3 regions of the Alteribacillus sp. HJP-4 genome follow, and region 2 is predicted to be linked to each of the others. Evidence: predicted binding sites of a transcription regulator. Region 2 holds the regulator's gene; each other region holds the start of a gene.

Region 1 (10,154 bases), on a different contig from region 2:
ATGCGACTCCAGAGGAAGAAAGTCAAAATGAAGAAGAAGCTTCAGATATAGAAGGTAATGAGGAGAATGATAGTGAAACCGAAGAGAATAATCAAAACACCTTTATTCTTCCAGCAGCCGGGGGAATGCTGATCATTGCGGCTTTATCTTTGATCTTTTTGTTGCGAAAGAAAAAATCATGATCCTCGCATTGAGTAACAGTATGATGTATTTATGTTTTTCGATTATTATGGGAGGATGTCTGCTGGCACTTATACCAGCTGATAAAAAACCCAGCATTAAGCTTCCACAGAAATGGCTGTCAATAAGCACCGCATTCATTCCGGTATTCGCCGCAGCACCAGTGATTTATCTTGCGGCTGACATCAATAAATATAGAGATGAATCATTTTGGATAAGCTTATTGCACATTTTATTCACTGCAGAAACAGGCAGAGCATGGACTGCGCTGCTGTTTCTGTGTCTTTGTTTTCTAGGACTGATAGGGATCATGTCTCGGACTGCCTCCTTTCCAATTGTATATGCTGCCGGTATTTTTCTGATATTTGGCATGATTACCACGCAGGGGGTTACCGGTCATGCGGTCAGCATGGGAAGCTATCCTGGAGCAGCTGCTCATATTTTTCATTTTATGGCTGTCAGCGCCTGGCTTGGAGTACTATTTGTGGTCAGCTGGTATTCGACTGACGATAACTATTGGAAGGAATTCACAGGCTGGTTTACTCCTATAGCTGTTGGCTGTGTAACCGTCGTTATCTTTTCAGGTATGCTGATGGCTTCTTTCTTGACAGAGGACTTAACGAATTCATGGCTGCTCACTTATGGTCAGACCCTGCTTCTCAAGCACTTGTTGTTCATCCCTCTACTCACCTATGCATGTATTAATGGATTTTTACTAAGAAGAAAAATTAACAGCCATAAGAATTACTCACCACGAATCTGGTGGAGAGCGGAGTCTCTGATTGCAGTTGTTATTTTTGTCGTGACGGCATTCATGAGCGAACAAGAGCCTCCTCATAATATTCAACAGACGCTTGCCTCACAGGAGCCTACACCTATCTTCCAGTCACTGTTATCTTTCGAGGTTTCTCCGGAGACAAATGTTACATTCAGCCCTGATGTCGTCAGCATACTATTTCTAGTAAGCGGACTGCTCTATATCATGATCATCGTAATAGGTTTCCAAAAGAAGCTTTCAGCACCAATCACGCTGCTGTTGAGTTTACTGACGGTGCTCAGTTTGTATTTTGGAGTGATGAACAGTCTTGAAGATACTTCCGCTTCCATGTCCTATCTCTTTCAAGAAGACTAGAATCCCTCACTGGAACGGTCTTCTTTTTTCGAAATTTAAGAAAGTAAGGATTGTGTTGATTGCATCTCTGCAGGCTGCCGCTTTCCGTGGGGCTTGTCTTCAACTAATTCATCCTCAGCGAAGCTTCGTCAGAATGGATTTTCAGACTTCGCTGATCCCGCGACGCACAGGACCTGGCCGGTTTTAATCGACCCGGAGTGTCCGGAATGACCGTTAGAAAGCTGACATGTTTATGTGTCAGTTTTTTCAATTCATTTTTCTGGAAAATACAAATACATATCGTTTATACTGAGAAAGTTAAGAATAATATATCGGCACCCGAAATAATGAGAGATTTGAGGGAGAGACATGGTTAAAAATCAACAGGCAACAGGAGTAGTGATGGCTACTCTTGCTTATTTGCTGTGGGGGGTACTGCCTCTGTATTGGAAACTTGTGGGAGAGGTGCCCTCAGGAGAGGTGCTTGCCCATCGAATAGTCTGGTCTTTGGTATTTATGACAGCGGCCCTTCTCATCATGAGAAAAGCTGGAAAAGTAAAGAATGAAATTGTAAAGACGTTTTCTTCCTTTCAGTCCGGAGCATCTATTACGCTTGCGGCAATATTAATTAGTGTCAACTGGTTTATTTTTATCTTCGCGGTAACAAGTGACAGGGTGATTGAAGCTTCGCTTGGTTATTATATCAATCCGCTTATAAATGTAGTTCTTGCGACTATTTTCTTAAAAGAAAAGCTAACAAAATCCGAGGCCGCAGCTTTTTTTCTGGCAATTGCCGGGGTTATTACATTAACAGCTTCCTATGGATACGTACCGTGGGCAGCATTGGCACTTGCGCTGTCCTTCGGAATGTATGGATTAATTAAAAAAACAATCTCTGTTGGAGCATGGGCCGGTCTTACTATTGAAACACTGCTGATGACACCATTTGCCCTTTTATTTTTGTTGATTATTGGGAATGGAAGTGGGACAGTTTTTTCATACGATAGTGGCGTGGTGATGCTATTAATAGGTGGAGGGGCAGTAACAGCAATTCCATTACTTCTCTTTGCAGCAGGTACAAAACGGATTACTTTTTCGCTGGTTGGATTTTTACAATATTTCGCTCCAACTATTATGCTGATATTAGGAGTGTTTTTATTTAAAGAACCGTTCTCCCCTCAGCAGCTTACCGCTTTTATCATTATTTGGATTGGACTGATTATATTTACAGTGTCCCGGTCAAGCACGTCGTTAAGAAATAAAAGACAAACGATGGTTGCTCATTCAGAAAATTAGCGGGCTTGATGGGAGAAAAGGGGGAAGACATGGAGTATAAAGCAGGCAGTTTTTGGAGAAGGCTTGCTGCAGTTCTATTAGATGGAATAGTTGTAGCTGCGCTCTCATTTATTATTTTTTATCTAATGGGGGGTAACCTTACATCATCACCCACAGAGAATTGGGTGCAGAACCTCATTTCTTTATTATATGGAATGGTCCTGCCGGCAGTCTGGAGCGGGTACACACTAGGAAAAAAAGCGCTCGGTGTAAGAATCATTAAAATGGACGGCTCCAATGTTAGTTTATGGACGATGTTTTTAAGGTATTTTGTCGGTGGCCTTGTAATGGTCGTGACGCTCGGAACAGCCTTAATTGCTTCGATTATTATGATAATTGTAAGAGAAGATAAACGTGTCGTGCATGATTTTATTGCTGGAACGAGAGTTATTAAAGCGTAAAGAGAATACAACTGTTTCATTACTTTTATTATTGTAGTGAAACAGTTGTATTTTTTGTGTATTTCCAAAGGTTGCATGTATATAACAGATTATCTCAATGAACCGTTTTCAATATTGACTGTTTTATGAAGGATTTGTGTTTATTTTGAAACATTTTCGTGAGAGTTGTTTGACAGGTACTGACAGAAAGCCTCAAATTGTAACATATCTGCTATGATAAACTTGTGTATTTTTCGCCAGTACAGGGAAAAGGTTCACATCATAAATTAAGAGATATATCTATATAGAAAGGAGTGCTGCGTCCGGTGAGGCAATTAAATTCCTGGGTAAAACGCTTAGCACTATTGCCGGCTCTCGCTTTTCTGTTACTCACAGGGGGATGTGCAGAGCTTACAGTGCTGGATCCAAAAGGTCCGGTCGGATCCGCCCAAAAAGATCTCATAATGTTTTCTATTATTTTAATGCTTGTCATAGTCGTGGTCGTATTTGTATTGTTCACGTACATGTTAGTCAAATATCGAGATCGTCCAAATCGTGATGAAAAAGACTATGATCCTGACCACGAGGGAAACACAATGCTTGAAATTGTCTGGACGATTATACCGTTTATTATTGTCGGAGCGCTATCTGTTCCGACTGTTATTACGATTATGGATCTTGAGGAGCCCCCTGAGGCTACAAGTGATAAAGAACCGCTCGTTGTTTATGCAACGGCTGCAGACTGGAAATGGTTTTTCAGTTATCCGGAGCAGGGAATTGAAACGGTCAATTACTTACACATTCCGACAGACCGGGCGATTGAATTTAGACTGTCTTCGGCTGATTCGATGGCTTCCATCTGGATTCCTGCTTTAGGCGGGCAGAAGTATAACATGGCCGGAATGGAAACCAAATTATATCTCCAGGCAGATGAAGAAGGGACGTATGACGGCCGGAACTCAAACTATAACGGTTCTGGTTTTGCAGAGCATACCTTCGAAGTGATTGCTCAGAACGAAGAGGAGTTTGTGGACTGGGCAGACGAGGTAAGCAATAATGCTCCTGAATTATCGCAGGACGAGTATGACGCCATGCTTGCGCCAGGACTGGTCGAAGAACAGGAATTTTCCTCTACTCATTTAGAGTATGTAGACCATGGGACAAATGAAGGAAGAGACTATACTGTCGAACGTTATGGTCCCGATGTATATGAGAATAAGCTGCATCTAAAAGGCGGCAGAGGAGTAGAAGAAGGTGCGGGAAGCAATGACTAATATCGCACATCGGAAAGCAGGTGAAACGACTTGAACCTTGGTTTTATAGATTTTCTTCTAGAAGACTTTTTAGTCACCGGCCAGCCTCTAATTTACGGGGCGATGGTCTCTATCGTTCTCGTCTCAGCTGCCATATTGTTTGTATTAACCTATTTTAGAAAATGGGGCTGGCTCTGGCGGGAATGGATCATTACAGTAGACCATAAAAAGATCGGTATTATGTATATTATCGCCGCGCTGGCGATGCTTTTCCGGGGCGGGGTCGATGCTTTACTAATGCGTACGCAGCTGACGCTGCCAGGGATGGAATTTTTGGATTCTCAGCACTATAACGAAATCTTTACTACTCACGGTACAATCATGATAATTTTCATGGCGATGCCGTTTCTAATAGGGTTAATGAACTATGTTGTTCCCCTGCAGATTGGGGCAAGAGATGTTGCCTTTCCGGCACTGAATAACCTAAGCTTCTGGTCATTCGCTTTTGGGGCAATGTTATTCAATATTTCCTTTGTAATTGGGGGATCACCTGACAACGGTTGGACCGCCTACACCCCTATGGCAGGCTCAGAGCTTAATCCCGGGCCTGCGCAGAATTACTATTTGCTTGGTCTTCAGCTTTCTGGTATTGGTACGCTCGCTACAGGCATCAACTTTATGGTAACAATATTTAAGATGCGGGCTCCAGGCATGACAATGATGAGGCTTCCAATCTTTACGTGGTCCACCTTGATCACTTCGCTTATTATCGTATTTGCTTTTCCAATTTTAACGGTAGCATTGGCGTTAATGACAGTTGACCGGATATTTGGTTCTCATTTCTTTACGCTTGCCGGTGAGGGCATGCCTATGATGTGGGCGAACCTTTTCTGGCTGTGGGGGCATCCCGAGGTTTATATCGTAGCACTTCCTGCTTTCGGTATATTCTCTGAAGTTATTTCAACATTTGCACGTAAGCAGTTGTTTGGATATAAAGCAATGGTCTATGCGATGGTGGTCATCGCTGGATTAAGCTTCCTCGTATGGGTCCACCATTTCTTTACGATGGGAGCGGGCGGAACTGTCAATTCGTTCTTCTCCATTACCACTATGCTGATTGCGGTTCCTACCGGAGTGAAGATATTTAACTGGCTTGGAACGATGTATAAAGGGAAAATTACCTTTGAAACTCCGATGCTGTGGGCACTTGCCTTTATACCCTGCTTTGTAGTCGGTGGTGTAACTGGTGTAATGCTTGCCATGGCTGCAGCAGATTATCAGTATCACAATACGTATTTTCTTGTCGCGCACTTTCACTATGTACTGATCTCTGGGACAGTATTCGGCTGCTTTGCAGGTCTGACATTCTGGTACCCTAAAATGTTTGGTCACAAGATGAATGAGTTTTACGGAAAAATTAGCTTCTGGCTGTTTGTGATAGGTTTTAATGTATGTTTCTTTCCGATGTATTTCCTCGGATTTGCAGGAATGCCTCGGCGGACGTATACAATTGAACCGGAATGGATGGCACTTAATGTAACGGCTTCTATCGGTGCTATTTTAATGGCTGCAGGGTTTGCTGTCTTTGTATATAACATTTATTACAGCTTCCGCTACAGCACTCGTGAAACTACCGGAGACCCTTGGAACGGAAGAGCACTTGAATGGGCAACACCGACGCCAGTGCCTTTTTACAATTTTGCTACAATCCCTCATGTGGAAGCACCAGAAGCCTTCTGGCACATGAAGAAGAATAAAAGAGTGACGTACGATGAAAGCAAGCTGGAACCGATTCATATGCCTAATGACACGGGCACACCTTTCATTATGATGGCCTTCTTATTTGTGGCAAGCTTCGGTCTTGTCTGGGAATGGTTCTGGATGGCGATTCCAGCATTAATTGGGGCGATTGTTTATATGGGCATCCGTTCCTTTGAAAATAACGACGGATTCCATGTCCCGGTGGATGAAATTAAACGGACAGAAAAAGAAGCAAGGGAGGATAAACGATGAGTGGACATGCAGATTTAAAAACCGGCCCTATCGAATATCGTTCCCATCAAGGCAGAATGGACATCCTTGGCTTCTGGATATTTCTTGGTGCGGAGGTAGCGCTTTTTTCTACGTTGTTCGCCACGTACGCCGTCATGTTCGGGCGTACCGGTGATGCAAATACACCACATGAACTGTTCGAACTGCCGATGGTCCTCATCATGACCTTTCTGCTTCTGACAAGCAGCTTTACGTGCGGACTGGCTATTCACGAAATGAGGAGGGGCTCTCAAAAAGGAATGCTCGTATGGATGGGCATTACACTTGCTCTCGGGCTTGGCTTCCTTGGATTTGAAATTTACGAATTCGTTCACTATATTCATGAGGACGCCGCCATGACGTCGAGCGCATTTTGGTCAGGCTTCTTCATTCTCACCGGCACACATGGCCTGCACGTCACCTTAGGTATTGGCTGGGCAGTGATGGCGCTTATACAGGTTATCATGCGGGGTCTGAATCCTATGACCGCGAAGAAGATATTTATTGTTGGTCTTTACTGGCACTTTTTAGATGTTGTCTGGATCTTTATTTTCACAGGTGTTTACCTGATAGGGATGGTGGTATAGATGAGTTCACATACCGATGAACGTTTCCCTAAAAAACACGTGATTGGTTTTCTCGCTTCTATTATTCTGACACTTGTTGCTGCGTATACTGCTCTTGGAAGCGGATTGCCGACGACCTGGATCATTATTATCATTATGGTGCTTGCCGTAATTCAAGCTGCAATTCAGCTGTTCATGTTTATGCATATGACGGAAACAGACAGTGGCGGCCTGCAGACAGGCAATATTCTATTCGGATTTTTCACAGCGGCTGTCATTGTGGCAGGATCGGTTTGGGTTATGTCCTTCGGATATCATCATGATCATGGCGGAGGCCCTGATGAAGGCGGATCTGATTCAGAAGAACATGAAGAACACGAGGATATGGACCACTAATTTAAGAACCCTCTGGAGCAAGAGCTTCAGAGGGTTTTCTGCATAGGAAAACCCGGCACTGAGGCCGGGTTTAGTTTCTAATTGGAACGAATACTGGATTGCAGCTCAGAGCGCAGGCGGCGCATCGGCTGTTTGATTTCCAATTCTTTGAAGAAAGTAATCATCAGCATAATCAATGCTACATCTGCCAACGCAAGGCTTCCGTAGAATGCGATTACAGAAGTAGGAGCATTTAACAACGTAATTGATGTGAAATGACTATAGAAATAATCCCACATGCCGAGCATTAAAGCAAACTGTATAACGGAAAGCCACTTATAGCCCCTTCTCCAAAAAATCAACGGGCTGACTGACGCCAACAGCATAAAAATTAGAAGAACATCCATATTAGCACACCTCTTTAGTAATGTCGTTTGAAGTAAATTCATTAGTAAACGGTTTCATTTATTAAGTTACGTTTATTGTAACAAATGATTCACAAAAAAGACATATAAAAACGCTGAAATTTGAATTTTTTTTGAAGGAATTTTTTTCGGGTTGATTTTTAAAATCTGGTATAAATATATACATTTGAAAACCTGCGATTGCAGGGGCGGTGTTGTTTTAAAAAGCAGCAAACACAGTAAAACGCGCTTTTTGAAGTGATTAGCGGAAGCAGGGTCCGGAGAACTAGCAGCACACAAACCAAAACGGACTTTCCACTACGCCAATACAAATAAGAAACTAAAGATTATCTCAAAACACTTCCTCCTGAAATTTTCACTGATTCTCCGACGATGTTAGCTGCTGCATCAGTCAGCAAAAAAACAATGGTGTGTGCTACTTCCTCAGGTTCGGTAATTCGGCCGGAAGGGAGGCCGTTAGCAGCAATCTCCATCTGTTCTTCGAATGTATTTCCATTTCGGTCTGCAATCCGCTGAATAGCGCGTCTGCCCATTTCTGTATTAACAAATCCTGGGCAGACTGCATTGACACGAATGCCATGGGGAATGGCTTCTACTGCCATTGAATGTGTAAATCCAATTAATGCGAACTTTGAAGCGGCGTAGGCAGTATTCCCATAGGTTCCCCGAAGTCCCGACAGCGATGAAACATTTACAATTGCGCCTTCTTTCTGGCTGCGCATGGATTCATAAATTTTTTGAGTTAATAGGACAGCTGAAGTGTAATTCACATGCATAATTTTTTCCATCTCAGCCTGCGTGAGCTCCTCGACAACAGCGCCGCCACTGACTCCGGCAGAATTAACGAGCAGACTGATAGGACCGTGCTTTACAGTAGCTGAATCCACAAGCTCATTTCTATCCGTTTTTCTTCCAATATCGGCAGTGTGTATATAAATTTCTGCTTTTGAGTTGGTTAAAAGAATTTCTTCCTTTAATTTTTCAAGTTTTTCTCTGCGTCTGCCTGTGATTGTAATTTTAGCTCCGGTTTCAGTGAGCTGCTTGGCCGCAGCGTAACCGATTCCACCGCTGGCACCAGTGATGAGAGCATGTTTTCCTTGAAGTGCTGTTGGAGAAAATAAGGTCATATTCTGACTCATCCTTTCATGTTTAGATAATGATATGGTTTACAGTGATTCGATCTTCGCTGTTTCGAAACTTTCCAGGCGAAATGCCAATCATTTTTCGAAACACTTTGTAAAAATAATTATCATCGGAAAACCCCGTTTTTAATGCAATTGTCTTCACTGGCAGATCTGTATTTTGAAGCAGCTCCACCGCATATTGAATCCTTAACCTGGTGATATATTGCTTGGGGGTAAGGTGAAAAAATTCTTGAAACTGCTTAATAAAATATCCTCTGGACAGTTCTGCCAACTCAGCCAATTCCTCTACAGTCACAGGCTTCTGATAAGAGGCATGCAAATATGTAATTGCTTTGGACATGTGTGGAGGAAGATCAACTTTTTTGTCGATCTTTTTCACAAACCTGTAGCACTCCATAATAAATTCATAGGCTTTCGCGGAGGCATAGTATGAGTCGGTGATTCTGCCAGTGCTCGTTTCATCATAAATGGTAAATAAAGACTGAATGACTTTTGCATCGGGTGGGACATCCATAACCGGACCATTTAACTGCAGAATATCACTCCAGCAGGAACGTGTATATTCACCGCCGAGAATGATGAACACAAACTCCCAATGACTGCTTTTACTTGGAAGATAGTAGCGATGGTCGCTGGGAATCTCCACAAGAAAGGCCCGTCCGGCTGATAATTGGTATTTTTTCTTATTCATCTCCAGGACTCCGTTTCCGGAAATAGTGTATTGAAAAAGGTAAGAACCAATATCCTGGCGGGTTAATCCATTCCAATCATAACTAACAGACGTTTGTTTTTCGCGGCCTGCCACTAAAAGATTCGTGGGATTAGAGGAGTTTTGAAAATTAAAGCCATAATTCTTTAAGGACAATTTATTACCCCTTTCTTATACCTTATTACCGTTGTTCCTGTTAGGAAAGCGCTTTATCATAGTAATTATCAACGTACCATGTATTTGCTTAGCGAGCACGTTTTTATTTTTTGGAGGGGATACTGGATGAGTTTTAAAGTAGCTTTTATTGGAGCGGGGAGTATTGGATTCACACGCGGGCTATTAAGAGATTTATTAGCTGTGCCGGAATTTCGTCAGATAGAGGTGGCGTTTACAGATATTGACGACCACAACCTTGAGATGGTAACTGAGCTCTGTCAAAGGGATATAAATGAAAATGGACTCAGCATTAATATTCAGGCGACCACTGATCGGCGGGAGGCGTTAAAGGGTGCCAGATACATTTTTATTGTTGTACGAATTGGTGGGCTGGAAGCTTTTGAAAAAGATATTGATATTCCTTTAAAATATGGAGTCGATCAATGTGTCGGTGACACACTTGGTCCGGGCGGTATTATGTATGGACA
Region 2 (10,154 bases):
AGATTACAGACAAGACCAGGTTAATTTATGCTGAAGCTGTCACAAATCCGCTTCTTCGAAAAGAAGATACAAGGGCGCTCGCAGCCATTGCAGAACAGCATCAGCTGAAACTGATGATAGATAACACCTTTCCCACCCCTTATTTTTACAGGCCTTATGAGCTTGGAGCAGATCTGGTAGTCCACAGCGCGACAAAATATATCGGCGGACACAGCGATGTTACCGCCGGAGTGCTGGCCGGGGATGAAAATCTGATCGCCAAAGCCAAAAAGAGGCTGATCAGCATTGGGGCTAATCTCAGCCCCTTTGAGTCATGGCTTGCGTGCCGGGGGTTAAAGACTCTTTCAATAAGAATGAAGCAGCAGGGAGACAATGCGGCGGCGCTTGCAGATTGGTTTAGCCAAAACAGTCCGGTAAAAGCCGTTTATTATCCGGAAGACCTCTCTGACAAAGGCAACGGTGCCATGGTAAGTATCGATTTAGGGGAAAAGTACGATGTTAAAGCATTCTTCCAATCGCTCGGCTGGATAAAAATTGTTCCGACGCTTGCAGGAGTGGAAACGACCGTCTCATATCCGTTAAATACATCCCACCGTACCGTTCCGGAAGAGATCAGGCAGAGTCTGGGCATCACGGCGGGTACCGTCAGAATTTCTGTCGGCATTGAGGATGCAGGCGATATTATTGATGGATTTGCAGAAGCACTGAAGGCGACCAAAAAACTAATAAAGAACTGACTCCAAGGGAGTCAGTTCTTTTAGTAGTATAGGAAAAGCGATAACTTCCCCCATTTTTACCTAAAAGGAAAATATTCAGCTTTTGATGAGATAGTTCATCATACTTTGATAAATATGAATGTTGTCTGTAAGAATAAAAACAGGCAGAAAGATAAAAGTGAGCACGACCGCTACATTGGCTAATAAAAAGCCTCTTACATACCTGCCGCTGTTCATAATAACTACCCTCCTTAATAGTTTAAATATTCTTATAATTAATGTAACACAATAGACACATTTTCTCAATAAAAATTCATATTAAAGGTTGCGTCCCACGAATCAGCATGTTATATTATAAAAGTGACGTTGAGACGACACATATTAATACGGTGACGACAGCGAAGAGGTCACACCCGTTCCCATGCCGAACACGGAAGTTAAGCTCTTCAGCGCTGATGATAATGAAGGGGCAACCCTTTGTGAAAGTAGGACGTCGCCGTGTTGCCCATATCGCGGGGTAGAGCAGTCTGGTAGCTCGTCGGGCTCATAACCCGGAGGTCGGAGGTTCAAATCCTCCCCCCGCAACCAAATTTACTAACACAAAAGCCTTTCTAAGAGGGCTTTTTTTTATATTCTGCAAAAGTTTATCTTTTTGAAACGGGAATTGGACTAGTTCGGGCGGTGTATGGAAACGGACGAGTATTTTTAATGAAAATGCTTTTTGCTATATAATACGATACAATAGGATAAGATTATGACAGACAAGGAAGATTTTCATGCCTGAAGATGAGTTTGAATGGATTCGGAAACATATGCCTGATCGTTATCATCAGGCTGGGCTGATTGAAGGTATCGGAGATGATGCCGCTCTTTATGAGCCGGATCGAAATAGAATTGAGATTATTTGTGTAGATACGATGGTAGAGGGAATTCATTTTCGCAAAGACACGCTGAGTCCGGAAGATATCGGCCATAAAGCACTCGCCGTAAACATTTCAGATGTGGCTGCGATGGGTGGTTTTCCCGTCTTTTATGTTGTGTCCATGGCGATTCCGCCGCAGTGGACGGATGAGGATCTCTCCGGCATTTACAGAGGCATGAAGCACCTTTCGGATAAGTATGAAGCAGATATGATCGGTGGCGATACCGTTTCCTCTCCGCACGATCTTGTGATTACTGTGACCGTAACCGGTTATACAGAAAAAAACACGAGACTGCTTCGCCGAAATGCCCGTCCCGGGGATGTCGTGTTTATAACAGGACCGACTGGCAGATCAGCCGCCGGCCTGAAGCTTCTGCTGGATAAAGGCAGGCACGCATTATATACTGCCACAGAAAAAATGTTAATCTCTTATCATCAGCGCCCGCAGCCTAGAGTAAAAGCCGGGAGGATAGCCGCGGACCTGAAGTCAAGAATTTCACTAAATGATATAAGTGATGGACTTGCAAGTGAGGCATGGGAAATTGCAGAAGCAAGCGGTGTAAAGATCTTGTTGAATGAAGCACAGCTCCCTGAAGCTGATGAGCTTAAGGGGTTTCCGGTTGGACAGCGCCTGGATTGGATGCTCTACGGTGGGGAGGATTTCGAGCTTATCGGTACAATTCCTGCTGCGGACTGGCCGAGACTTCAGAATATGATGGCTGCAGCGGACCAGCCGGTTTTTAGTATCGGTGAAGTTACAGAAGGGCCAGCATCGGTGATTTTGAATACGAAAATCGGTAAAGATGAGAAATTAACAAAAAAAGGATATAATCATTTTAAATAGAAGGTGAACTACATTGAATTCTTTTCAAGCCCGGACTTCCTCTCCAGAGGAAACGATAAAGCTGGCAGAAGAGCTTGGAAAAAAGCTGAGCGCTGGGGATGTAATTACACTCGCCGGCGACCTTGGCGCCGGGAAAACCCATTTTACTAAGGGGATTGCTGCAGCTCTGCAGGTTCAGCGTACGCTGAACAGTCCGACGTTTACGATAATGAAACAGTACGAAGGGACACTCCCGCTTTATCATATGGATCTTTACCGTTTAGGAGAAGAGGAAGCAGAAGAGCTGGGCCTTGAGGAATACTTTGAAGGTGCCGGAATCTGCGTGATTGAATGGTCAGAGAAATTAACGGAACTGCTGCCGACGCAGAGGCTTCATATTGATATAAAAAGAGAAGGGGACTCATCCCGGCTTCTTGAGTTCTGCCCTCACGGGGAGCGGTTTGATTTGCTTTGCAAGGAGATGCAGATGAAATGAAAATGTTAGCAATCGATACTTCCACCTACGTACTTAGTGTGGCGCTGTCGGATGATGGCACCATCGTGGGTGAGTATACGACGAATTTAAAAAAGAATCATTCGGTCCGGCTGATGCATGCTATAGATGATCTTCTTCAAGGCACAGGCACTGCGGCAAAGGAGCTGGACGCGATTGCCGCGGCAAAAGGCCCTGGTTCCTACACTGGTGTTCGGATCGGCATTACGACTGCGAAATCACTGGCATGGTCGCTCGGTATTCCGGTGTACGGCATCTCCACTCTTCACATGTATGCCCAGAACGGCAGAGGTTTTGCCGGCATGATATGTCCATTTATAGATGCGAGAAGAGATCAGGTGTATACGGGGCTGTATGAAAGCAGAGGCCGCTATGCAGAAGTAGTGCAGAAAGACCGGATCATCCTGCTTGAGGATTGGCTTGAGGAGCTGAAGCACGTTAATGCTCCGGTTCTTTTTCTCAGCCAGGACAGTGATAAGCATAAGGCTTCAATCGTAAAAGCTTTAGGGACGAACGCTTATTTCGGAGATGCGCGCGAACAGCTTCCTCATGCTTCCGCCATGTTTTCAATAATTCAAAAAGAAGGCGGTTCAATCGATCCCCATCATCTTGTTCCGGAATACGCCCAGCTTGCGGAAGCAGAGAAAAAGTGGCTTGCTGCGAAAGAAGGAGTCTCCCATGAGTAAACAGGCGGAGGTTCGGTTAATGAAGGAAGCGGATATTGAAGGAGTGCTGAGAGTCGAGCATAATGCGTTTCAGCTCCCCTGGACGAGACAGGCGTTTATGAATGAGCTGAAAAACAACCAATTTGCCCATTACCTTGTGGCAGAAAAGAATGGAATAATCGTAGGGTACTGTGGTGTTTGGATTGTCATTGATGAAGCTCATATCACCAATATTGCGGTTCATTCCTCAAAACGCGGTCGTCAAATTGGGGATGACCTGCTTATCCATGCGCTTGAAATGGCTTATACGTATGGAGCCAAAACGATGTCGCTTGAGGTGCGGGTCAGCAATGAGGTAGCGCAGGCCCTTTACGACAAACATGGGTTTCAGCCTGCCGGCATCCGCAAGAATTATTATACAGACAATAACGAAGACGCTTTAGTAATGTGGGTGAATTTACATGAACAACGAAGAATGCAATCTTAAAGAAAGTATGATATTAGCGATTGAAACGAGCTGTGATGAAACAGCGGCAGCGGTAATTCAAGATGGGGAGACGATTTTATCCAATATCGTCGCTTCTCAGATTGACAGCCATAAACGCTTTGGAGGTGTTGTTCCTGAAATAGCCTCCCGTCACCACGTCGAGAGTATCACGCAGGTGGTGGAGGAAGCGATGGAAAAAGCGGAAGTGTCCTTTGAGGATCTTGATGCGGTGGCTGTGACGGAAGGTCCGGGGCTGGTTGGGGCGCTGCTGATCGGTGTGAATGCTGCGAAAGCGATTGCGTACGCACACGATTTACCTCTTATTCCGGTGCATCACATTGCCGGTCATATTTATGCAGCGCGGCTCCAGGAGAGGTGGGAGTTTCCTGTGCTTGCCCTGGTCGTGTCAGGAGGGCATACAGAGCTCATTTTAATGAAAGAAGAAGGAGAGTTTGAGGTTATCGGAGAGACGCGTGATGATGCGGCAGGAGAGGCGTATGACAAAGTGGCACGGACATTGAATCTTCCTTATCCGGGCGGACCGGAGCTCGATAAGCTTGCCAAGCAGGGTTCTCCAGTCATTAATCTGCCAATTGCCTGGCTCGAGAATGATTCCTACGACTTTAGCTTCAGCGGCTTAAAATCAGCAGTTATTAACAAACTGCACAATGCGGAGCAGCGAGGGGAAACAATTGCACCGGAAGATCTGGCCGCAAGCTTTCAGCAGAGCGTCGTCACCGTGCTGACTGAAAAAACGAGAAAAGCGGCTGCTTCCTACGGTGTGCAGCAGGTAGTAATGGCCGGAGGAGTCGCTGCCAATACGGGCCTGCGCGAAGCAATGAAAGAAACATTTGCCGACTCGGAAATTACGTTGACGATTCCACCTCTTTCTCTTTGTACAGACAATGCGGCAATGATCGGGGCAGCAGCTCATATCGGGTGGAAAACTAAAACCTTTGCCGAATTGCATTTAAATGGTATCCCTGGCCTGGCCCTCACATAAGAGCCAGGTCTTTTGTATGAATTTCTGTTAATAACATTATTGTGGATAATGTGGATAAGCCATAGGAAAATTGATTCAAAGGGAGTATCCCTGTGTACGGTTATTCTGTGGATAAGTTAGTGATTTTGTGAATAAGTACAAAAAGTCCTGCTAAATGTGCGGAAATCTGTTGATAAAACTGTGGACAATGTGGATATTTCACTAAATTTGTAAATAAAAATAGAGCAGCCTTGAAAGCTGCTCTAATTAATTCCTATACTTCTTCGGTTTGAAGGGCTTCCCACGTTTCCATGAGACTTTCGAGCCTCACCTGAAGGGAATCAATTTCCTGCTGAACGAGCGCGGCTTTTTCGTGATCCTCATAGACTTCGGGGGTGAGCATGTCTGCTTCATACTGGGCAAGCTGCTCTTCAAGCTCTGCTATATCTGCTTCGGTATTTTCGATATCGCGCTGGCGCTTACGGGCGAGCTTTTTCGCTTCTTTTCCCTGAAAATGCTTTTCTTTATCGGAGTCAGCACCAGCCGTTTGTTCAGAACTGTCCTTTTGCGGCTGTTGGTGTGCCCGCAGAGCTTCCCGTTCCCGTGCTTCTTCTTTTTTCATCAAAAAATAATCATAATCCCCGAGATATTCTTGGAGGCCGTTATGGTTCAGCTCCACTATTTTCGTGGCCATCCGGTTAAGAAAGTAGCGGTCATGAGAGACAAACAGCAGTGTACCGGGATAATCGAGGAGCGCCGATTCAAGAACTTCCTTGCTGTCGAGATCAAGGTGGTTGGTAGGCTCGTCAAAAATAAGAAAATTAGCCTTTTGCATCATCAGCTTCGCGAGAGCGAGCCGGGCCTTTTCCCCGCCGCTCAAATCATAGACCTGCTTTAATACATCCTCTCCGCTGAATAGAAAATTTCCGAGGACAGTTCTAATTTCTTTTTCCGGAGTAAGAGGGTAGTCATCCCAGAGCTCATGCAGCACATCCTTGCGTGAATCGAGGCCTGCCTGCTCCTGATCGTAATACCCGACACTGATTTTACTGCCGAGCCGGATACTGCCGGAATCAATGTTAAGGCTGCCTGCAATAGCTTTTAAGAGTGTGGATTTCCCCGCTCCGTTCGGACCGATGAGACCAATGCTTTCTCCTCGTTTAATCGAGAGAGTCAACTGTTCAATGATGGGAGGATGGCTGCCGTAGGAAATGCTGATATTCTGCAGCTGCAGCACATCATTTCCGCTCTGCCGGTCAATTTCAAACGAAAACTTCGCTGATTTCAAAGCGCCGTCCGGTCGGTCGAGCTGATCCATGTTTTCGAGTTTTTTGCGGCGGCTCTGGGCACGCTTTGAAGTAGAAGCACGGGCAATATTGCGCTGCACAAAATCCTCGAGCACGGCCCGCTCCTTCTGCTGCTTCTCAAACGCTTTTAATTCCTGTTCAAAGCGGTTCGCTTTTTCGACTAAATATCTGCTGTAATTGCCGTGATACAGGGCGGCTTTCTGCCATGCCACTTCATATACCTTGGTGACTATGTTATCCAAAAAGTAGCGGTCGTGCGAGACAATCAAAACGGCTCCGGGATAGCTGGATAAATATTGCTCAAGCCAGCGAAGAGTATCGATGTCAAGATGGTTAGTGGGCTCATCAAGTACGAGAACATCTGGTTTGGACAACAGCAGCTTCCCTAGCGCAAGCCTTGTTTTCTGTCCGCCGCTTAAGGACGAGATCGATTCATTATAGTCAAATCCGGAAAAAGATAAACCGGATAACACACCACGGATATCCGCTTCATATTGATAGCCTCCGCCGGAGCGGAACGCATGCTGCAGCTCATCGTATTCCTTCGAAACCCGCTCAAAGGAATCAGGATCTGTATTCACTGAAACAGCGGCCATTTTTTCTTCGAGCGTCCGAAGTTTTTTTTCCATCTTTCGTAAAGAAGAAAACACCGTCAGCATTTCCTCCCAGATGGAACGATCCGACTGCAGGCCGCTGTGCTGATCGAGATAGCCGAGCTTTGTTTCCTTAGGAATAATGACGTCCCCTGTATCGTAGCCGAGCTGGCCGGATATGATTTTTAAAAGCGTGGATTTCCCCGCCCCGTTTCTGCCGACCAGTGCGACACGCTCTTTTTCTTTTATTTCCATTTTTACGTCGCGGAGAATCGTCTCCGCCCCATATGATTTGCTTACGTTTACACATTGAAGTACGATCATTTTCGACATCCTTTATGAACCATTCTGCTGTTTTCAGTCTATCGTATTTTCAAAAAAAACGCGATGTATCCCGCATGAAAAGTATGAATCACTCGATTTTTGGCAATATAGTGAACAGGTGCTCCGGAAATAATTCTTCCTATTACATATGGAGCGATTATAGTGTACAATAGACAAGTAGTAAAAGCAGATCCAACTACTGTAGAACGAGCATTTTGTGATCAGCTGCCCCAGTGGCGGCAAGAAACTGTCGAATCGTAGAACCCGATGGAATGTTGGAGGCTGCAATGAATATAGACCAGCAAAAAATACCACAGGCAACAGCAAAGCGGCTGCCGCTGTATTACCGGTTCCTCGAGAACCTTCATGCCTCAGGGAAGCAGCGCGTCTCCTCGACCGAACTGAGTGAGGCTGTCAAAGTGGATTCCGCTACGATCCGCCGGGATTTTTCCTATTTCGGCGCCCTCGGAAAAAAAGGTTACGGATATAATGTTCACTATCTGCTCTCCTTCTTTCGGAAAACACTTGCCCAGGACGAAGTGACGAAGGTGTTTCTCATCGGAGTCGGAAATCTCGGCACTGCCTTATTGAAATACAATTTCTCGAAAAGCGACAACACTCAAATAGTCTCGGCTTTTGATGTGAATGAAAAGGTAATCGGAAACGAAATAAGCGGTGTTGAAATCCATCACCTTGATCAACTGCCGGAGGTGCGGGGCAGCATGGACGCGCCGGCAGCCATATTAACTGTCCCGGCAGAAGCCGCGCAGGCCACAGCCGAAAAGCTGGTGAATGCCGGTATTAAGGGAATCCTGAATTTCACTCCGGCACGACTGACGGTCCCGGATCACGTCCGGGTTCATCATATTGACTTATCGGTAGAACTGCAGACACTTGTATATTTTTTAAAGAATTACCCTCTCGACAGCTGAGAAGGATCATTTTAAGTTGGAGGTGGCCTGAATGCCCGGCCCAATGAGTATAGTATTGATTGTCGTTGCTGCATTATTGATTTTCGGTCCGAAAAAGCTTCCGGAGCTTGGAAGAGCAGCCGGAAACACCCTGCGTGAATTTAAGCACGCAACCAAAGGACTTGCCGACGATGATGACGACGATAAGAAGAATAATACGCAATCCAATTCAAGCAGTGATAAGTAATAGTTAGGCGGGAAAAATGATGGCTGAGAAAAACATGTCCGTCGTCGACCATATGGAAGAGCTGCGCCGCCGGATTCTGTTCGTAGGAGCATTTCTTCTCGCCGCAATGATACTCGGGCTGTTTCTGGCGCCGGGTATTATTTCTTACTTGCAGAGCACGCCGGAAGCAGAAGATTTTCCGATGAACGTCTTTAAGCTGACGGACCCCTTGAAATTATATATGAACTTTGCTTTTTTTATAGGCTTAATCGTCGTGTTTCCGCTTCTTTTATTCCAGCTCTGGGCTTTTATTTCCCCGGGACTGATGGAAAAGGAACGGAAGGTGACACTTGCATATATACCGGTCGCGACATTATTGTTTTTCGGCGGCCTGGCATTTGCCTATTTTATTTTGTTTCCGAATGTTATTTTGTTTCTAAGCAATCTTTCCGATAGATTGAACGTGACAGAGCAGTACGGCGTTAACGATTATTTTGCCTTTTTGCTTCAGCTGACGCTGCCGTTCGGTTTTTTGTTTCAGCTGCCGGTCGTGATTATGTTTCTCACCCGGCTCGGGCTTGTCACGCCTGCCTGGCTGCGCCATGTCAGGAAGTACGCCTACTTTGCACTGCTTGTCATCGCAGGATTCATTACTCCGCCGGAGATTGTCTCCCACGTGATGGTCACGCTGCCGCTGTTTATTCTCTACGAAATCAGTATTCTCGTCTCACGCTTTTCGTATAAAAAAGTGTTAAAAGCAGAGCAGGAGAAAATGGAGCAGTGGGCGAAGGAAGATAAAGAACGAAATATTAAATAAACAGAACCCGGTTTCCGAACCGGGTTTTTTATATGATATAGTATAGAGATATATTATTTCGCAAGACGAAATGTTGGGTGAGGAGTAATGAGCAGGATTTCTGGAAAATGGCTGATTGTCATTTCGTTGTTAATGGGCACCTTTACGATGATTTTGAATAACAGCATGCTCAACCCTGCGCTGCCGCTTTTTATGGAGGTATTCGATTCGGACGCCGTCGCAGCCGGCTGGATCATTACCATTTTTATGGTGGCGATGGGGATGACAATGCCGGTGACAGGCTACTTAGGGGATAAATTCGGCAAGAAAAAAATATACTTAACCGGGCTTGCGGTATTCACGCTCGGCTCGTTTCTTGGTATTCTTTCCTGGTCTCTCGGATCCCTAATTTTTTTTCGGGCGGTCCAGGGCATCGGCGGCGGGATGATGATGCCGCTTTCGATGGCTTTGATTTTTGAAGCATTCCCCCGGAAAGAGCGGGGACTTGCTACCGGTGTGTGGGGAATTGCAGCGATGATGGCGCCAACGATCGGACCGACAATCGGGGGACTCATCGTAGAATTCTCAAGCTGGCACTACTTATTTATTGTAAACCTGCCGTTTGGGACGGCTGCCTTTTTGTTTGCGCTGAAGTATTTAAAGGATACGGGGACAAAACCCGGCATCCGCTTTGACCGCTCGGGCTTTCTGCTAGTGACTGCCGGCGTGGGCTCCGTGCTGTTTGCATTGGGCCGAATCTCAGAGCTCTCCCATCTCGTTCAACCGCTTAATCTTCTGTTGATTTTTACCGGACTGACAGCACTCTATCTCTTTGGAAAGGTCGAAAAGAAAGTGGAGCAGCCGCTTCTCGACCTTTCGATTTTCCGG
Region 3 (10,154 bases), on a different contig from region 2:
CTATAAAGTGAATAATAATAAGATAAAAACTCAGCTGAATATAATTATTACCAGCCTAATAATAGGTATTGCTCCTGTAATAGTGTTAAGCGTCCTTCCAAACATGTTTGGAGAATTACCTTATATAAACTTCGAATATACGTTATTTACATTTATTGCTTTTCCAGCTGCTATGTCTTATGTTTTGATAAAACAAAACATAAGCAGCCTCAGCCAGCTCTCTTCACAAATATTTAGATATACTGTCAGCATTTTTTTAACTTTATGTATAATGAACAGCCTAGTCTTTTTTCTGCAAAAAATTAACTTGCTATCTTACCCGCTGCATTTATTATTAGTGCTTAATATTTTCACCGTATTGACGTTTGTGTTATATTCTTTGATTCAAACGGTACAACGTCTGCTGTTTAATTCAAAGAAAGATATTATAAATGACAACCATTACTTGTTAGACAGTTTATTAAAAGGAGAATATGTAAAAGAAACCGGAAAAACAATATGTTCTGTGATTCAAGACCTGGTGGACACCACTGGCTCATGTATTATCTGGAAAGACCAGCACATAGCCCAGGTTGTATATTCAACTGGTTCATTTAAACAAAAAGATGTGTTGTCACTATATTACAATAACTATTCGACAAATTTGCTGTTATCTTTACCATTCTCTGCCGGGGGAGTAGAATATGGCGTATTATTAATAGATGCAAAAAAAGACGGGACCTCCTTGTCAACGCATGAAAAGAAATTGATTACTAAATTACACGACAGCTCTTTTCGTTTACTAAAGAACGCAAGTGTTTTAAAACAAAATCAAGAAATTCTTGTTTCGAGCAATGAAAAACACAACGCAACTAAAACGATGAATCAACTATTGATAAGTGCCCAGGAAGAAGAAAAACGAAATATCTCTAATTGGCTGCACGACGAGATATTGCAAAATATTATTTGGGCGTGCAATACCCTTCAAGTATTAGAAAAATCGAGCAATAATGGGGAGATGAAACAGACATGCGAAAAAATGATTGAAACCATAGGAACTATACGGGAAAAGTGTAGTGAGCTTTATCCATTGATGGTAGAAGATATTGGATTAGAAAAAAGTCTTCATTCTCTCATAGGTAAAATGGAACAAACCGGCCCCTGCATTTTTTTAAAATTTAATACCGGCAGATATATACTGGATGATTGTTATCAAATACATATCTACCGTATTGTAAAAGAATTATTGAATAATATTGTTAAACACGCAGAGGCAGAGGCGGTTTATATAAATATTACCTACTATGAAGATTGGATGTACTGCAAAGTAACAGATGACGGCAAAGGTTTTCAAGTACCTGCTCATGTTACCAAAATGGCAGAAGATAATCATCTTGGACTGGCCACCATTCATAGGCAGATAAAAGTGCTGAATGGAACATTTGAGATAGATTCCACACCACACGAAGGAACAGCAATCTCTTTTAAAATTCCAGTGGGAAGTGAAAATGATCATGGAAAAAATAAAAGTTTTGCTGGTTGATGATCACAGAATGGTCATCAATGGAATAGTGAAATTATTAGAAAATGAACAGGAAATTGAGGTCGTCAAAACTCTTCAAAATCCAGAAAAATTAGAAGAATATATACCAGCTCATCAAATCGATGTGCTGATTATTGATATTCGAATGAAGCAGTATAATGGATTGAAACTAACCAGAGAAATTAAGAAGCAGTATACTGACGTTAAGGTTGTCATTCTTTCAGGATATAATCTGGAAGAATATCAGCGAGCTGCTTTTGAATCTGGAGCAAGTGCATTTGTGAGTAAAGAAAACTCTGTAAATGAGCTGGCAAATGCCATTAAAAATGCTAATTCTGGAAACCTTCTTTTTTCTTCGAAAGTTATTAATGAGTATTCCTCAAAAGATCGCTTAACTGCTAAAGAATTAAAGGTACTTACTTTAATATCGAAGGATAAATCAAACCTTGAGATTTCCTTAGAAATGAAAATCAGTAAGCGTACCGTAGAACATCACGTATCCATCATTATTCAAAAATTAAATTGTTCTTCCAGAGTTGGTGCCGTTGTCGAGGGTTTGAAGAGTGGATTAATTACTGCATAGTAAAATAATTCCAATCAGACATGTTCCTTTATCACTTTCCAATCCTCGATCTTCTCTTCAAGATTCTTTATGTATTTTCCCGGCACCGGACTGGTGGAAGGTAATTTTTCCAAAGTTTTGTCCGGAAGTCCGTGGAGATTATGGTACTTTTGAAACGACGTAAATGATTTGCCACCGTTAAAGGCAATGCATTGAATCGTATGATACTTCTTCAACAAGCCGGTTATATCATTTGGTTCCTCATATTTGATGCTTGAATCAAGGCTTCCGGATCTTTCACAGGAGTAAATAGAATCCCAGAGTGCGATGCCCCGTGCTTTTAAAAACGCTTTTCTATCCTCATATTCGCCGGGGTCCTCCTTATTAAATAAAGTGAAAATAATTTCCCAGAATTGATTTCTTGGATTGGCATAATATTGCTGCTTCTGTAATGACTGCTTACCGGGCATCGATCCCAATACAAGCACCCTTGCCCCCTCTGCAATTACTGGTTCAAATGAATAAATTTTATTATGGTAATCCATCTGCTGTCTCCTCTCAAAGTCGTAATACATCACATGCAAAGAAAAAGGAAAAGGACAGATCAGACGGAATCTGTCCCTTTCTCCTGCTGGGCCTTATTTATTATTCCTCTCTCCACTGCCATTGATCTTTGACAACGGTTTCTCTTGGTCCGATACCTTCCTCAAGCTCTACCGGAGATTCGCGGTGCCATTCCATAAAGGTACCATCATGCTCAAGTATTGTAATCCAGTAGCTGGTACCTTCTTCATTCAGGAAGCGGGCTTCATACTCCCCAAAGTCAGGATTTGTGTATTCCTCAGCTAGCTCAAGGTTCACGTCGTCCAGCCCGGCGTATTCGTGAACCTCCTCAATCATATCCTCAAGCGTTACACCTTCCTCTTTCCCGTATGATGGATAAATGAATCTCCAAACCGGTTCTGCTGTCGGTTCGCCATCCTCAGTAAAGGAAGCGTACGCGAGAACACCATCAGCAGCTCCCGAAGAAACATTTTCAACCTCAAAATACTGGGGAATGTACGTGGTAAAAGGCATTCCTTCTTCATCCATAAGCTTGAAAATATCTGACTGCTCCATTCCTTCCTGTTCGTAACTGAATTCCTGCAGTCTTGGCATAATGCCTGCACGGAAAGACTCTTCCTCCGCACGGGCAAGAAATACGGCAAATTGAGAACGCGTCACATTAGGATTAGGACGATAGGTAAAATCACTGTAACCAGTCGTAATACGATTTTCCCCGATCAAACCGATGTCTTTAAAAGCCCAGTGGTTTTTCGAGACATCCCGGAAACGTGCGTCGCCTTCTCCATTCAGATCATAGGAACGGTTTAAGATTGCAGCCATCTGGGCTCTCGTTAAGGCTTCATTCGGACGAAATCTTTCCCCATCGTCAAAATAACCAGCCTCCACAGCTGCTGCGATTGCAGGGTAAGCGCTGTTCGCCTTTGAAACGTCCTTGAAGGAAACGGGTTCTGGGTTTTCAGTATCTAAATCGTGAATTCGTGCTAATGTTCTAGCAGCCTGGGAACGCTTAATCGGATCAGTTACACCAAATACTCCATTTTCATAGCCTGTCATCACTTCACGATCCGCGAGATAATTAATTTCATCCTCTGCCCAAAAACCTTCCGGGACATCTGGAAAAGATGTTTCTGCTCCTGCTGCAGTAGAAGCAAATAGTACAGATGCCAGCAAAGCAGTTAATACAGCCAATTTTTTCATGCCTTCTTCCCCTTTCAAAATTGTATTCATCTTAACCTGGAGAACATATTATATTTTCAATATGATTACCCTCCCTTCCCTAATGAAACGTTCCTTACTGGAAAATAGAAACAAAAGTATTTGAATTTAGGTCAGAAAATCACTAAGATTCTCAATAAAATTGTTGATTTATATTGTGAAGTATTGCACAATATACATGTGAATAAATTCACATGTATTCTTGAATTTCATTGAAGGGAGTGCGGTGATTATGGCACATAAGGAGAAAGTCAACCGCGTTGTTCTGATAGGAGCCGGCTTTGTGGGAAGCAGCTACGCCTTTGCTTTAATCAATCAGGCCGTGACAGAAGAGCTTGTTATCATTGATGTAAACAAAGAAAAAGCGATCGGAGATGTAATGGATTTAAACCACGGAAAAGCATTCGCTCCTTCCTCTACAAAAACATGGCATGGTGATTTCAGCGATTGTAAAGAAGCAGATATCGTCTGTATCTGCGCCGGAGCTAATCAAAAACCAGGAGAAACAAGACTTGATCTCGTAGAAAAAAACATGAAAATATTCAAAACAATCGTAGAGCAAGTAATGGAATGCGGGTTTGAAGGCATCTTTCTTATTGCTACGAACCCTGTCGATATACTGACTCAGGCCGTTCAAGCTTTCAGCGGCATGCCGCAGGAGCGTGTAATTGGAAGCGGAACGACGTTAGATACGGCTCGCTTCCGCTATCTGCTTAGTGACTATTTCGATGTATCCACTCACAATGTTCACGCTTATATTATCGGCGAACATGGTGATACAGAGCTTCCTGTCTGGAGCAATGCACGCATCGGGGGTGTTCCTATTTCTGCTTACCTGAACAAAGAGAAGGCTTTCCGTGCAGAAGATCTCGAGCACGTATTTGAGAAAGTTCGTGATGCGGCGTACCATATTATCGAAAAAAAAGGAGCGACATACTACGGCATCGCCATGAGTCTAGTACGAATCACTAAAGCTATTCTCGGAAATGAAAACAGTATTCTCACGGTCAGCGCTTACCTTGACGGAGAGTACGGAGCAAACGGCGTATATGCCGGTGTACCTGCAGTCATCAACCGCCTCGGAACCCGTGAAATTCTTGAAATTGAACTCTCCGAAAAAGAGCAAAAGCAATTTGACCATAGTGTTCAAACCTTAAAAGCTACAATAACACCTGCACTGGAGAAAATGAACCAGAACAAAATGTAATTCGCGTTCTGAATTACTAAACAAGATTCTTAACTAGTTCATTATTATGTGGTGATACACATGTCTTTAAAAGGTATGAAAAACACCATCCAACAATGGATGGTGTTTTCCTGCACGTCAAGTCAACTGGCGGGGCTTTTTTTGTTCTGCTTGCTGCGGAGCTGACCGCAGGCAGCATCAATATCTGTTCCATGCTCCTGCCTCACAACACAATTAATACCGTTTTTCTTGAGTGTGTCGTAGAAAGCCATGATATCTTCCTGTTCACTGCGTTCATATTGTATATGCTCATCAACAGGATTGTACGGAATAAGGTTCACGTAGGCCAGGTGACGCTTATTACGAAGCATTGCCGCAAGCTCCTTCGCTTCCTTTACATGGTCATTAACATCTTTAAGCAGAATATATTCAAACGTGATGCGCCGGTTTGTTTTCTCCAGGTAATAATCAATTGCTTCCATGAGAGGCTTCACTGGATAAGCCTTGTTAATCTTCATAATCCTAGTGCGAAGTTCATCATTTGGCGCATGCAGGGAAAGTGCCAGGTTTACCTGCAGGTCTTCATTGGCAAAATCATAAATTCTATTTGCCAGTCCACTCGTAGAAACGGTAATGTGGCGTGCCCCGATTTCCAGTCCCTTTGGATGATTGACGATCCGCAGGAAATTCATCGTGTGATCATAGTTTTCAAATGGCTCGCCAATACCCATCACAACAATATGCGTCACTCTTTCACCGTTTCCTGCCTCATCCAGGGCATGCTGCACATTCATGATCTGCTCGGTAATCTCTCCACTTGTGAGATCACGGCTCTTTTTCAAAAGGCCGCTGGCACAGAACGAACAGCCAATGTTACAGCCAACCTGCGTGGTTACACAGACTGACAGCCCGTATTTCTGTCTCATCAATACGGTTTCAATTAAGTTGCCGTCCTGCAGACGGAAAAGGAATTTGACCGTCCCGTCCTTCGAACTTTGTTTTACCTGTTCTTCGAGTGTCTGAATGACATAATGCTCCTCCAGTACACGAAGGCAGTCTTTATTAACATTTTTCATATCGGAAAAGTTCTTCACTCTTTTTCTATATAGCCAGTCCCATACCTGCTGCGCCCGAAACTTTTTCTGACCATTTTCTTCAAGCCATGCGGTCAGCTGATCAAGCGTCAATCCGTAAATGGAAGTTTTCATTTTTGAAACCCTCTTTTCAAAAAACATTCATCCTCCATTGTACGAAAAATCATAGGTAAAAAGCAAGTGTTGCTCTCTTCCGAGTTATTTATTCGTAGAGTCCCATTTTCCACCGCGCCGTTCATCTGCGATTCCGGTTACACTCCCGTCTTCAGCATCCACTTCAAGTGCCTGTATGCCACCAAAAAACATCGTATGATGATTGGTTCTTATACTGTAACCGCGCTCTTCCATGTCATCCGTAACGTCCTCGGATAAGCCTGGTTCAGCGAAAAATGTCCCCTTATACCCGTGAAAACGTTTTTCATCCACTGCTTCTTCAAGTGTCTCGTCAAAATAAAAATTTCTGGCGAGCACCTGTGTCATCACATTAGGAATTCTCTGGCCACCGGGAGTGCCTATGCCGAGTATCCTATCATCATTCACAAAAATACTTGGTGCCGTGGAGCTTCGCGCTTTTTTCCCCGGCTCATAACTGTTCGGAGAGCTGCTCAGATCACTGAAGTATTTATCTGAGTTATTTGCGAAATATCCATCAACGTACTCACCGGATCCGAAAAAATTACTTAACGTATTTGTTGCGGAAACCATGGTTCCTTCTTCATCCACAACGACAAAATGAGTCGTATCAGTATTTTCGTCCTCTGCAGCTTCATCCTCCCCGGCTGAATCTGTGCCTAAATCCGTGGTCGAAATCTCGTCAGCCAATTCTTCAATATAATCGTCGCTGACAAGCTCATCTGCATCAACATCCTCGTTTGACGGATCACCGACCTCATTTATTTTATCATTGTTAGTCACTCTTGAAATTTCTGACATCAAATGTGCAAACTGAGTTTCATCATCTTCGGTTTCTTCAATGTCGAGATGCTCTGCAAGTTTTAGAGATTGAACAAATGGAACCCCTGAAAGAGGTGGACTGGCTGAAAATATTGTTCCTCCATTCACCTCTCCCTGCACAGGCTCAGGCTCGGTAACCTCATAATCTTCTAGATCTTCAGCATCGACATGTGGAAATTCATCTGTAAAGCTTTCTCCGAGTTCCCCTTCATAAAAAGTACTTGCCCCGTCTTCTTTTATTTTTGTCAACGTATCTGCCAGTTCCTCCTGCTTCAGTGTTTCACCGGATTCAATCGGCTCTTCATCAGGATAAAAATGATCTAATTCTTCTACGTCCACTCTTGAAATTGCACCGTCGAGGCGCTCTGCCAGTATCGGATCCACTTCAAATCCGTCTTCAGCAAGCTCTATGGCCGGATCAATCAAGTCATCAAAGGATGCCGATCCATGCTCACTATGTAAGGTATCCATTCCTTCTACAAATCCAGGTACACCAGTGACTTTCCCATTTTTCTCATCTTTCGAAGGAGCAGTTACTTTGTAGTCATACACGCTTGGCGTCTCTTCATCTGAATCCAAATGCAAAGCCTGACCTCCTCCGCCTATGCCTGAGCCAAAAGGCTCTACCACAGAGAGAGCATATGACACTGCGACCGCTGCATCCGCAGCATTACCTCCGTTTTCCAGTACCTCCATTCCCGCTTCTGCAGCAAGCGGATGCGATGCCGTTACTCCATAATTATCTTCCGTTTCCACAGAGTCTACTTCTTCCTGTGGATCTAACGTGCCGGATGATAAGAGATTCAATAACAGACTGAACGATAATGTAACCTTCAGCAAGATAACTCACCACCAAATATTAAGATTTTAACGCTGTTCATCCTAACACAAAAAATCTGACACCGTAGAAATTTTACAAAAAATTAATCAAAAGTCATGTATATTGATAAATCTTTACTATAAAACTTTTATTAAGTTTTAGCATTTAATTAAATTCCGTAACTACTGACATATAAGGAAATTCGATGATTACTATTAATAGTATGTGAAGTCGTAATCAGTTCATTAGTGCCTATTATTTTATATTAATAGGAAAATAAATTGATATTACCCTATAAATTTCCAATGAACATAGGTATTAGGCAGGTTTTTCATAGATATCCCTTTCCAAAAAATCTTATTCGTGCAATCATTTCACTTGTGAACTGAAAAAGATTTTCATTTAAGAAGGGAGTGGATACACTTGGCTATGTTTTTTATTATTTTGTTCTGCTTGTGTATATTTTTTCCTTCGCTGCATCTGCTGCACTGTCTCCCTTGGTTTCGGGACCTCGAGGAAGGAAAAGTCAAACCATGCAGTAACAAAAAAGGAATCAGCATTCTAGTCCCTTGTTTCAATGAAAAGGACATTATTGACACGTCAGTGAGCAGCATGCAGTCTCTTTCTTATTCTGCGTTTGAGGTCATTTACATAAACGACGGCTCCAGCGACCAGACACTGTCGTCCCTGTATTCAATCTTAGATTTAGCCCCCTGCACACGAACTCCACTCAAAAAACTCGGACATGAAAAAGTACACCGCTTTTACCAGTCGAGGCTTTACCCTCACATTTTTGTACTGGATAAAGAAAATGGAGGCAAGGCAGATGCGTTAAATGCAGGTATTGAATATTCAGCCAAAGGGATTGTCGTAACACTTGATGCTGATACCATTCTTACTGATCAAGCATTATCAGTAGTCAATGATAAATTTGAGGATAATTCAGTCGTCGCTGCCGGCGGCATGGTTCACGTGCTGCAGACAAAAACCTCCAGACCTCTTAAACATTTGTCACTGCTGCGCACGAATATGCTGTTACGTGTTCAGGTACTGGATTTTCTAAAAGCATTCTACATTACAAAAATGTCCCTTGCCCGCTTTCGTTCGCTCGCTGTCATCTCGGGTGCGTTCGGAATATTTAGAAAGAAGGTATTGATTGAAGCCGGCGGCTACCGCAGAACGATCGGTGAAGATATTGACATCACTCTGAGGATTCATCGATACATAGCGAAGCTAAAAAATAAAAAAATAATATTTCTGCCCGAAGCAGTGGGATACACGGAGCTTCCGGAAAATTGGAAGGACTTATTTAAGCAGCGTGTCCGCTGGCAAAAAGCTTTCATTGACTGCCTCTTTCATTTCCGTTCTTTCTTCGGAAAAACGTTAATTTCAAAAGCGGTTTCGTTTTTCTATGTAATCGAATCTTTTTTTGTCGGGACCATGGCAGCTTACGTTACTACCATTATCGTGATCGCAAATATGATTGTCAGTCCGCCTTCTTCCTATCTGTTTTTTATCGCGTTTTACGTGACGTATATTTTTCTATTCAGCTTGGCCTATAATCTGATGGCTCTCAGAATGGGAAAGCATTATGGCTTTGTTTTCGATAAGAAAGATAAATGGAAATTACTGCTGACAATTTTCTTTGATATCTTTGTCTACCGATTCATCACGATGTACTTCGTTCTCTATGGAAGCATCGCTTACTTCTTTAATAGAGACTGGAATAAGGTGGAGCGAACCGGACGGAATTATCAGGATGATGTCGGCCCGGCAGCGTAATTATGCTGCAAATATTAACTCTGAATAATGGCATACAAATTAGGTGAGAGCATGATCCCTGTGAAAATCAAAAGAATATTATTAGTTATATTTACAATTTTCTTCGTGTCATTATTAGGTATGGGTAATTACTTTCTGCATATGACCTCAGAAACGCTGGCAAATATGAACGAAGAAATTGAATGGGAGCAATCAGAAAAGCGCGCGGAGCCTGTCCGCCCGAAGGATGGGGACCCGCTTTCTGTTTTATTAATGGGCGTCGATGACGAAGAAGGCCGTACCGACTCCCTCATTTTATTAACCGTAAATCCCTCGGATGAATCAATAAACATGGTCAGTGTTCCCCGGGATACCCGTGTAAAAATTGATGGAAAAGATAAAAAGGATAAAATTAATCATGCCTATTCCTACGGAGGCTCCGAAAAGACGATTCGAACCGTCGAAAATTTATT

What was found. Region 2 encodes Rex, which represses fermentation and respiration genes when NADH is low (regulators of the CRP and FNR family bind a similar motif). Its sites were predicted from a motif close to TTGTGAAATATTTCACAA; they were not measured.
Region 1: the regulator Rex is predicted to act here: its motif matches at 3,270-3,287, upstream of qoxA (cytochrome aa3 quinol oxidase subunit II).
Region 3: the regulator Rex is predicted to act here: its motif matches at 4,022-4,039, upstream of ACE4RR_RS00555 (L-lactate dehydrogenase).

What each region holds. Positions count from the first base shown of each region.
Region 1 covers NZ_JBHIKY010000007.1:87,088-97,241, reverse strand. Annotated here, with positions in the region: gene ACE4RR_RS08500 (copper resistance CopC family protein) at 1-182, shown strand, start outside; gene ACE4RR_RS08495 (copper resistance D family protein) at 203-1,312, shown strand; gene rarD (EamA family transporter RarD) at 1,661-2,587, shown strand; gene ACE4RR_RS08485 (RDD family protein) at 2,617-3,027, shown strand; gene qoxA (cytochrome aa3 quinol oxidase subunit II) at 3,333-4,280, shown strand; gene qoxB (cytochrome aa3 quinol oxidase subunit I) at 4,383-6,272, shown strand; gene qoxC (cytochrome aa3 quinol oxidase subunit III) at 6,269-6,877, shown strand; gene qoxD (cytochrome aa3 quinol oxidase subunit IV) at 6,878-7,252, shown strand; gene ACE4RR_RS08460 (hypothetical protein) at 7,330-7,638, opposite strand; gene ACE4RR_RS08455 (SDR family NAD(P)-dependent oxidoreductase) at 7,983-8,783, opposite strand; gene ACE4RR_RS08450 (AraC family transcriptional regulator) at 8,806-9,666, opposite strand; gene melA (alpha-glucosidase/alpha-galactosidase) at 9,793-10,154, shown strand, end outside.
Region 2 covers NZ_JBHIKY010000043.1:4,228-14,381, forward strand. Annotated here, with positions in the region: gene ACE4RR_RS20965 (trans-sulfuration enzyme family protein) at 1-737, shown strand, start outside; gene ACE4RR_RS20970 (hypothetical protein) at 813-953, opposite strand; rRNA gene rrf (5S ribosomal RNA) at 1,102-1,218, shown strand; tRNA gene ACE4RR_RS20980 (tRNA-Met) at 1,228-1,304, shown strand; gene thiL (thiamine-phosphate kinase) at 1,493-2,482, shown strand; gene tsaE (tRNA (adenosine(37)-N6)-threonylcarbamoyltransferase complex ATPase subunit type 1 TsaE) at 2,496-2,957, shown strand; gene tsaB (tRNA (adenosine(37)-N6)-threonylcarbamoyltransferase complex dimerization subunit type 1 TsaB) at 2,954-3,661, shown strand; gene rimI (ribosomal protein S18-alanine N-acetyltransferase) at 3,654-4,127, shown strand; gene tsaD (tRNA (adenosine(37)-N6)-threonylcarbamoyltransferase complex transferase subunit TsaD) at 4,102-5,130, shown strand; gene ACE4RR_RS21010 (ABC-F family ATP-binding cassette domain-containing protein) at 5,384-7,333, opposite strand; gene ACE4RR_RS21015 (redox-sensing transcriptional repressor Rex) at 7,621-8,265, shown strand; gene ACE4RR_RS21020 (twin-arginine translocase TatA/TatE family subunit) at 8,297-8,491, shown strand; gene tatC (twin-arginine translocase subunit TatC) at 8,511-9,287, shown strand; gene ACE4RR_RS21030 (MDR family MFS transporter) at 9,375-10,154, shown strand, end outside.
Region 3 covers NZ_JBHIKY010000001.1:120,774-130,927, forward strand. Annotated here, with positions in the region: gene ACE4RR_RS00535 (sensor histidine kinase) at 1-1,522, shown strand, start outside; gene ACE4RR_RS00540 (response regulator) at 1,494-2,105, shown strand; gene ACE4RR_RS00545 (DNA-deoxyinosine glycosylase) at 2,120-2,629, opposite strand; gene ACE4RR_RS00550 (S-layer homology domain-containing protein) at 2,730-3,848, opposite strand; gene ACE4RR_RS00555 (L-lactate dehydrogenase) at 4,099-5,073, shown strand; gene rlmN (dual-specificity RNA methyltransferase RlmN) at 5,196-6,260, opposite strand; gene ACE4RR_RS00565 (gamma-glutamyltransferase family protein) at 6,345-7,940, opposite strand; gene ACE4RR_RS00570 (glycosyltransferase family 2 protein) at 8,350-9,702, shown strand; gene ACE4RR_RS00575 (LCP family glycopolymer transferase) at 9,763-10,154, shown strand, end outside.